DNA from 2 places in the Paenibacillus sp. GP183 genome. Region 1 is predicted to be linked to the other one. Evidence: riboswitches for the same ligand, from Rfam matches in the RefSeq annotation. Region 1 holds a riboswitch; the other holds the start of a gene.
The links. Region 1 has a riboswitch for cobalamin ahead of BLV33_RS12145 (ABC transporter substrate-binding protein). Riboswitches for the same ligand answer to the same signal wherever they lie in the genome.

Region 1 (4,217 bases):
AGGAGCGATCACACCCGTGTAACTCCAACCCCTCATCGCCAAACTGCCCATCAGCCAAAATATGATCTCATTGATCACTTTATTGGAAAGCGAGACCATAAAAGAAACCATCGCCCCCAAAAAGGCTTGCATAATAACACCTGACAAAATGAGTGTTTCCATCTTCAGCTTTCCATCAATTTGCGCCAGCCTCAGAACGAGCAGCAGCGAAACCAGACCTGTTCCGAAAGCTACTACCGGAATTGTCCATTGACCAAACAGTGCATATTGAAGCCCAAAATAAATCAAAAATGCTGCCCCCACGGATGCGCCGGATGAGACACCCAGCGAGTATGGATCAGCTAGAGGATTGCGCAAAACGCCTTGGAAGGCTGCGCCGGCAACGGATAGAGAAGCCCCTACAAGAATACCGAGCACTATGCGCGGGAACCGTACCTTCATAATAATCTGTTCGGAGGATTGAGGCCAGCTTGCAGGGATATAATCTCCTAGCCAGGGCAACTGCTTAACGAGAATTCCGGCAATTTGCGGAATGGGAAGCTTTGCGCTGCCTATCGATAAGCTGATTAAAATAGAAAGAAGAAGGAGCATGACTCCCGCTCCTCCCCACCACATCAATTTACGCTTCATTATTTCACCAGTTCCGGATAAATTCCTTTCGCCATTTCGAGCAGTCCGTCCGTAAGCCTTGGACCTGGTCGGCTGAGCAGATTTCCATCCAATCCTATAACTCTGTTATTTTTGATCGCATCAATCTGGTTCCATCCGCTGCGTTCACGAATGATTTGATCGAGTGTTTTCTTGGATTTATCATCGATAGCATCTTTAGCGAATAGAATGACATTCGGATTTTGCTGAATGATTTTCTCCTCACTGATTTGGTGCCAGCCTTTCGTATCGGCAGCCACATTCACGCCCCCTGATAAGGTGATCAGTTCGTCCATGAATTCACCGCTTCCAACCGTCCAGCCTGCTGAGAACTCGACATAAACTTTCTTTTTGGCTTCTGGCTTCACACTTTTAACGGCATCGACAACCTTTTGGCGATCAGCCTTCATTTTGGACACGACCTTTTCTGCTTGCTCCTGATGATCTGTAATTTGTCCGAACAAAGTGATATCCGCCATCGCATCATCCAAATTTTTCGGCTCTACCTTGAAGACATTCAGATTCAAAGCCCGAAGCTTTTCCACAGTATCCGGCTTCATGGAAACCCCTGTAATGATGAAATCTGCGTTAGCCGCAATCATCGCTTCTGTATTAGGCTTAACAATGCCACCCATTTTCTTTTTGGATTTGGCTGCTTCCGGATAATCATCAAAATCGGAAACTCCCACAATTTGATCGCTCAGCCCAATTGCAAATAAGGCCTCTGTTTCAGCTGGAGATACGGATACTATGTGCGTGGGTGCTTTATCGAAAACAAATTCCTTGCCGGTAGCATCCTTCACAGTTAATGGAAATTTAGTTTGTTTCGGCGTTGGAGCCGGAGCTGCTGTTGCACTCGCGCTCTTCGTTGCTTCCGAGCTGAGCTTGGCAGGAGCTGTTAATTCTCCTCCGCCATCACTTTTCTTTCCACAGCCTGCCAGGCTGATTGCCAATACAAGCGCAAGAACGATTAGTGCTAATTGATTCCACGAGCTTTTCTTCATTTGATCCCGTTCCTCCCATTATTTCAATAGCCAAACATCAAAAAACCTCCAACCTAAAAGGATGGAGGGAACGGTAAACCGGAAATTTGCGGGAAACCTGCCGCTTTCTGATTTAACGCGATCCTTTCCTCGAAGGATGCATACTGCGATTCAGCAAAAGGCAGGTCTCCTGACTTACGGGCCATGCTATCTTCACGCCTTCCCATTCCTTGCTGGAAACAGTGGCATCGTGAAGAAATTCCCGTGTTACAGTGGCGGGACCGTGCCGGAATTACACCGGCTTCCCTATTAAGCAGCAAGCTTCATGATTCGAATAGTTCGAAGCTTGTCAGCACCTTCGGCTTTGTAGCTATTTAATTCTTGTAAAATGTCCTTCGAGCTAGCAATCTCTATCGATTATAGGCTAGATGCCGAAAACTTACAACTACTTTTCAGCGATGATTTTAAGCACTTGCTTGGCTTCTGCTTGTTTCTTCGCATTCTGCGGAATAAAAGCAAACAGCCCTTTGCCGTTCATATTCTGTTCCTTCATCCATTTGGTATCCTCCAGCGGAATCCCGTATAGATGCTTTTCCGTCTTCCCCTGATCGGTTATTTCCATGATCCCTGTCGGATAGTCCTCAGGCTTGATGATATCATCCAGCGGTACATAACCGCCTTGTTTACCCAAATTACGAAATTGATCTTCAGGTATAATAAGAATCCCATTCTCACCGGCGGCAATCTCTACTATCATTTTCTCTACTGAAAACATGGGGGACGCGTTTAAAACAATAGTTGGAACTGCACCTACCTTGGCTGCTAGAGAGCTTTGCAGTTTTTGTGCACCATCACTTGGAATCCCTTGAGGCCCCATCATGAAAATGGTAACATCCGCCTTCGGTCCTCCACACCCGGCTAAGAGAACCATAAGAATCATTACCCATAATGCAAGCTTCAAATTCACTTTCATCTTGATGTCACCCCCTCTGTCTGAAAAGTAAAGCGCAGAAGAAAAGCCGGTTTCTCACCGGCCCTTAGCAGAATTCTTCATATATTCATTTATTTTGGAATCTAGAATCGTGCTGAGTTCTATCACAGCGTCGGAAGTCATCAATCTTCCTTCAAGTACCATTTGCTCCAGCATTGAGCGCAAGGAATAGATTTCTTCTTCCAGATGGGATGCTAAGGATGATCTTTTAGCTGTCTTGATCAACCAACGCTGTTCAGAATCGTTTTCGCGAAGGTGCATATGATTTCTAGGGTTTAGTTGATAATCAAGAAAAGCCACGCTCATCCTCCTTTTTTCGGTTATTCGAAGAAATAAATGACTGCTTCAGAAAAGCTATATAAATTATAGCAGTTTTTCTTCATGTTGGATACTACAAAATCTATTAGTATTTTACAATTTTTTTATAAAATTTCCTATGCGTTCTATGGCTTCATTCAATTGCGAGACAGAGCTCGCATAAGAGCAGCGTAGAAAGCCTTCCCCGCCAAGACCAAAAGCAGATCCGGGTACAGCTGCGACTTTAGCCTCATACAGCAAACGCTGGGCAAACTCCTCGGAACTAAGTCCGGTTGATTGGATAGAAGGGAAGGCATAAAACGCACCTTGCGGCTCGTGGCACTGCAATCCAATCTCACGAAAGCCGCTGACTACCAAACGCCGCCGCTGATTGTACGATTCTACCATACGATCCTTCTCTTCCAGACCGTTCGTTAATGCTTCATGTGCAGCAACCTGCCCCATGACTGGAGCGCACATCACGGTGTACTGGTGAATTTTCAGCATCGCTGCAATCAGCTCCGAATGACCACAGGCATAGCCCATCCGCCATCCTGTCATCGCGAACGCCTTGGAAAAGCCGCTCACCAGAATCGTTCTGTCTTTCATACCCGGCATTGTGGCAAAGCTCGCATGCTTCTGATCATAAGTCAATTCCGCATAAATCTCATCGGAAATAACAATAAGATCCTGTTCCTCCACCACCTTGGCGATGGGCAGCCAATCCTCGTAAGTCATGATACCTCCAGTTGGATTACTGGGATAACAGAGGATAAGCACCTTGGAGCGAGGGGTAAGAACGCTGCGAAGCGCTTCAGCCGTCAGCTTGAACTTATTTTCGGAAGTCGTCTCAATCCCTACCGGAACTCCTCCGCCAATAACAGCGATAGGAGAATAGGAAATATAGCAAGGCTCCGGAATCAGAATTTCATCTCCGGGAACAATCAGCGCTCTTAGGGCAAGATCAATCGCCTCGCTGCCGCCAACCGTAACCAGCACTTCATTTGAAGGCTCATAGGTGATTTGAAAGCTGTTATGCAAATATTCGGCAATAGCTTCCCGCAGCTCAAGTATTCCGGAATTGGGGGTATATTTGGTTCTGCCGCGCTCTAATGAAAACACAGCGGCTTCCCTGACGTGCCACGGTGTTGAAAAATCCGGCTCACCTACGCCAAGTGAAATAATATCCTTGCTGCCGCTCACCAAATCAAAAAATTTGCGAATCCCGGAAGGCGGGATATCACGGACGAGCGGTGACAGGTAATCCTTCATCGATCTCGACTTCTGCCCGAGCTGCT
Region 2 (4,217 bases), 840 kb from region 1:
CCACGAATTATTGAAGACGGCAAGGGGCTTATCACCAGCGGTGACGGCGGGGCGGGACGCGACCCAAGGACAGCTCTATGCCAGACGAAGAATGGAACAGTCATCTTTCTCGTCATTGATGGACGCCAGCCAGGTTACAGTATGGGAGCCACTTTGAAGGAAGTCCAGGATATCTTCCTGGCAGAGGGCTGCATGAATGCAGGCTTTCTGGATGGAGGAGCATCTTCGGAGTTAGTCTCAGACGGCAAGCTGCAGACCAAACCTGCCAGCCGTTACGGTGAACGTCGATTGCCCGACGGATTCCTGGTTTTCGCTGATCCTGGCAGCTATAAACCGGATAATATGTGGGCAGGTTTAACGAAGATTGACGCAGGCGGCGCCTATGACAATCCTGGCTTTCAAAAGGAACAAGCTGATCTTCGTGCCAAAGGGCTGCTTAACTCCAGCACTCCATCACCGAAGCCGACTCCGAGCCATAGTCCGCAGGTGAGCAATGATCCAAGCAAGATTCCCGGAGCGACACCGAAGAGCTCGCCGACAACCAAACCGGATACATCGCCCGCCAAGTCGAGTTCCGATCCGAAGCCAACCGTTAGGCCGAGTTCTACACCGACAAGCGATGCTCCATCTGCTAAGCCAAGCCCAACTCCAAATCTAAGCCAAAGCTCAAGTGCAAGTCCTGCAAGCGGTGCGCTAACCGATGGGAAGACAAGCTCAGCGACTGCGAAGCCATAATGTGCGGTGGGCTCAGTTAATAACAGTTAATCACGTATTATGGAGGATGACAGCGTATGAAATTTGTATTGGCTCCGGATTCTTACAAGGGCAGCTTAACGGCCATTGAGGCTTGTGATGCAATGGAGGAAGGCATCAGGCGGGTGATACCGCATGCAGCCATTATTAAAGTGCCTATGGCCGATGGAGGAGAAGGAACGGTTCGAAGTCTGGTCGATGCGATGAACGGACACTTGGTTCAAGCAACAGTGAAAAATCCGTTAGGTGAGCCGGTACTTGCAAGATACGGCATTTTGCAAGATCAGGAGACGGCTGTCATTGAGATGGCGGAAGCATCCGGGTTATACTTGATCGATGCTAACCGTCGCAACCCCTTATTGACAACCACGTACGGAACGGGCGAATTGATTCTCGATGCGTTAAACCGCGGTTGCCGCAAGTTTATTTTGTGTATCGGCGGAAGCTCCACCAATGATGGCGGAGCTGGAATGGCTCAAGCGCTTGGTGCCAAATTGGTCGATGCTGCTGGAGAAGATCTGCCGTTTGGCGGAGGCAGCCTGAATCGTCTGCACCGCATTGACGTCACCGGTCTGGATCCGAGGATCAAGGAAAGCTCTTTTACAGTCGCTTGCGACGTGGATAATCCGCTGTGCGGAGTCAGAGGAGCAAGTAATGTATTCGGGCCTCAAAAGGGTGCAACTGCTGAAATGATTGCTATTTTAGATCAAAACCTTGAGCATTATGCGCACCTCATCGACGAACAGCTTGGCAAGTCGGTTCGGGATTTGCCGGGAGCCGGCGCTGCCGGAGGCTTGGGGGCTGGAATCACTGCCTTTCTTGAAGGTTCGTTAAAGAAAGGGATTGAGCTTGTTATTGAGGCGACGCGATTGGAAGAAAAGATAAGCGGCGCTGACTTGGTCCTTTCCGGAGAAGGGCAGAGTGATTTCCAGACGAAATTTGGAAAAACCCCTTTTGGAGTAGCCAAGGCTGCTTCGAAATCAGCGGTTCCTGTCGTATTGATCTCCGGCTCTATTGGAAAGGGAATTGAAGAGTTGTATGAGCATGGAGTGACTAGTGTTTTCTCCATGATCGACCGGCCCATGCCGCTTGAGGATGCAATGACTAATGCAAGGCAGCTGCTCACGAATATGACGGAGAGGGTCATTCGTTTGAAATTTTCCAGCTTGACACGCACAATATATTGATGTATTGTTGCTTAAGCACACTATATATTGTTGGAACAGGTGCCTTAAGTGAATGGCTTAAGGCTTAAAAGGGAAGTTATCGGTGAAAATCCGACGCGGTCCCGCCACTGTAACAGCTGAGCGGAAAGCTATTTTGCCACTGATCGATTCGGATTGGGAAGGCGGCTTTCAGGCGATGAAGCTGAAGCCAGGAAACCTGCCGGTTCTGAAAACACTGTTCGTACCTACGGGAGATAGGGAGGTGTTTCGACGAATGGTTAAGGTAAACCGAAGTATCTGCAGGTACGATGGTTTTAAAATTCGGAGAAGCATTTTTCCCTTGAAGGCGTGAGGGATGAGTGCTTCTCTTTTGTTTTGCTGACTTATCAGATCATCTCATTCAGAAAAGGAGTTTTCTCATGGATATTGTGAAACGTAACGGGCAAGTCGAAGAATTGATCTTCTCCAAGCTAAAGCGTGTGATTGATTTTGCCTGTGATGCTTATCCGGAATGTGCAGTGATTGAACTGGAAACGGCGCTGCTTCCCCATTTTCGCAATGGCATCACGACCAAAGAAATTCAACAAACTCTGATCCAGGTCGCCGTTGAGAAAACAAGCGTAGAGCAGCCCAATTGGCAATTTGTCGCGGCAAAGCTGCTCACTTACGATCTGTATAAAGAAGCAGCGCTTAATCGCAAGTATGGGTACTTTGGTTATGGCGACTTTTATTCAATGCTTACTTATTTGAGCGAAAAAGGCCTTTACGGCAAATATATACTAGAGCATTATTCGCGCAGCGAAATTAATGAATTAAGCAGTTACATTGTGCCTGAGCGAGATTTTCTGTTCAACTATATCGGTCTGAAAACTCTATCAGATCGTTATTTGATCAAAGGCTATGACGGCGCTGTGCTCGAGCTCCCACAAGAACTGTTTATGGGTGTGGCGATGCATCTTGCCATGAACGAAACGGACAAGCTGTTTTGGGCTAAACAGTTTTACGATGTGCTCAGCAAGCTGGAAATGACTGTGGCAACGCCTACCTTGTCCAATGCACGCAAGCCGTTCCATCAGCTTTCAAGCTGCTTTATAGATACCGTCCCGGATAATTTATGGGGCATTTACAATGTGGATCAGAGCTTTGCGCAAGTGTCCAAAAGCGGCGGCGGCATGGGGATTTACATCGGCAAAGTACGCAGTCGGGGCTCCGACATACGCGGCTTCAAGAATGTAGCCGGTGGCGTGATTCCGTGGATCAAAAACTACAACAATACAGCAATTGCCGTGGATCAGCTTGGTGTCAGATCGGGTGCGGTAGCGATTTACCTGGATGTGTGGCATAAAGATATTTTCGACTTTCTAAATATGAAGACGAACAATGGGGACGATCGGATGAAGGCCCACGATATTTTCCCGGGAGTATGCATTCCCGACCTGTTCATGCGAAAGGTAAACGAGCGGGGCACCTGGCATTTGTTCGATCCCCATGAAGTTCGCTTGCTCAAAGGCTACAGCATCGAGGACAGCTGGGGTGAAGAGTGGGAGCGCAAATACGAAGAATGTATATCGGACACCAGGTTATCCAGGACGGAAGTTCCCGCTGTCGACATTATGAAGAAGATTTTGACCAGCGCGTTTGAAACCGGCACACCCTTCGTCTTTTTCCGCGATACGGTGAATCGGGCGAATCCGAATAAGCACAAAGGCGTTATTTATTGCTCCAATTTATGCACGGAAATTTGCCAAAATATGAGCGCCTCCGAGTATATTTCGACCACACACGATGAGGGGATGATCTCCACCCAGATGAAAAGCGGGGATTTTGTCGTCTGCAACTTGTCCTCACTCAACCTCGGCCGAGTCACGGCTAAGGAGGATATTGAACGGGTCGTCACGATCCAAATGCGGATGATGGATAACGTCATCGACCTGAATCGCTACCCGATTCCTCAAGCTGAAATTACCAACCAAAAATACAGAGCGGTCGGTCTCGGTACAAGCGGCTACCACCAATGGTTGGCTCAAAAAGCGATAACTTGGGAGTCCGAAGAGCACGTTCAGCAAGCGGATGAACTGTATGAGTGGATTAACTACTGCGCGATTAAAGCATCCATGACTATCGCACGTGAGAAGGGGGCTTACTCCGTGTTTGAAGGAAGTGAGTGGCAAAATGGACAATATTTTGTGTCCAGAGGCTATGATAGCGAGCAGTGGAAGCAGCTTAGACAGGAAGTGGCTGAGAACGGCGTCCGCAATGCATGGATGTTTGCAATTGCCCCAACGGCTTCAACCTCGC

Region 2: linked by a shared signal. The riboswitch ahead of BLV33_RS08075 (ribonucleoside-diphosphate reductase subunit alpha) and the one ahead of BLV33_RS12145 (ABC transporter substrate-binding protein) in region 1 are both predicted to bind cobalamin.

Annotation. Positions count from the first base shown of each region.
Region 1 covers NZ_FNSW01000001.1:2,445,762-2,449,978, forward strand. The annotation lists gene BLV33_RS12140 (FecCD family ABC transporter permease) at 1-630, opposite strand, end outside; gene BLV33_RS12145 (ABC transporter substrate-binding protein) at 630-1,652, opposite strand; gene BLV33_RS30440 (hypothetical protein) at 1,706-1,837, opposite strand; cobalamin riboswitch at 1,794-2,006, opposite strand; gene BLV33_RS12150 (type 2 periplasmic-binding domain-containing protein) at 2,077-2,604, opposite strand; gene BLV33_RS12155 (aspartyl-phosphate phosphatase Spo0E family protein) at 2,659-2,922, opposite strand; gene BLV33_RS12160 (aminotransferase class I/II-fold pyridoxal phosphate-dependent enzyme) at 3,034-4,191, opposite strand.
Region 2 covers NZ_FNSW01000001.1:1,607,549-1,611,765, reverse strand. The annotation lists gene BLV33_RS08085 (phosphodiester glycosidase family protein) at 1-735, shown strand, start outside; gene BLV33_RS08080 (glycerate kinase family protein) at 792-1,940, shown strand; cobalamin riboswitch at 1,961-2,159, shown strand; gene BLV33_RS08075 (ribonucleoside-diphosphate reductase subunit alpha) at 2,339-4,217, shown strand, end outside.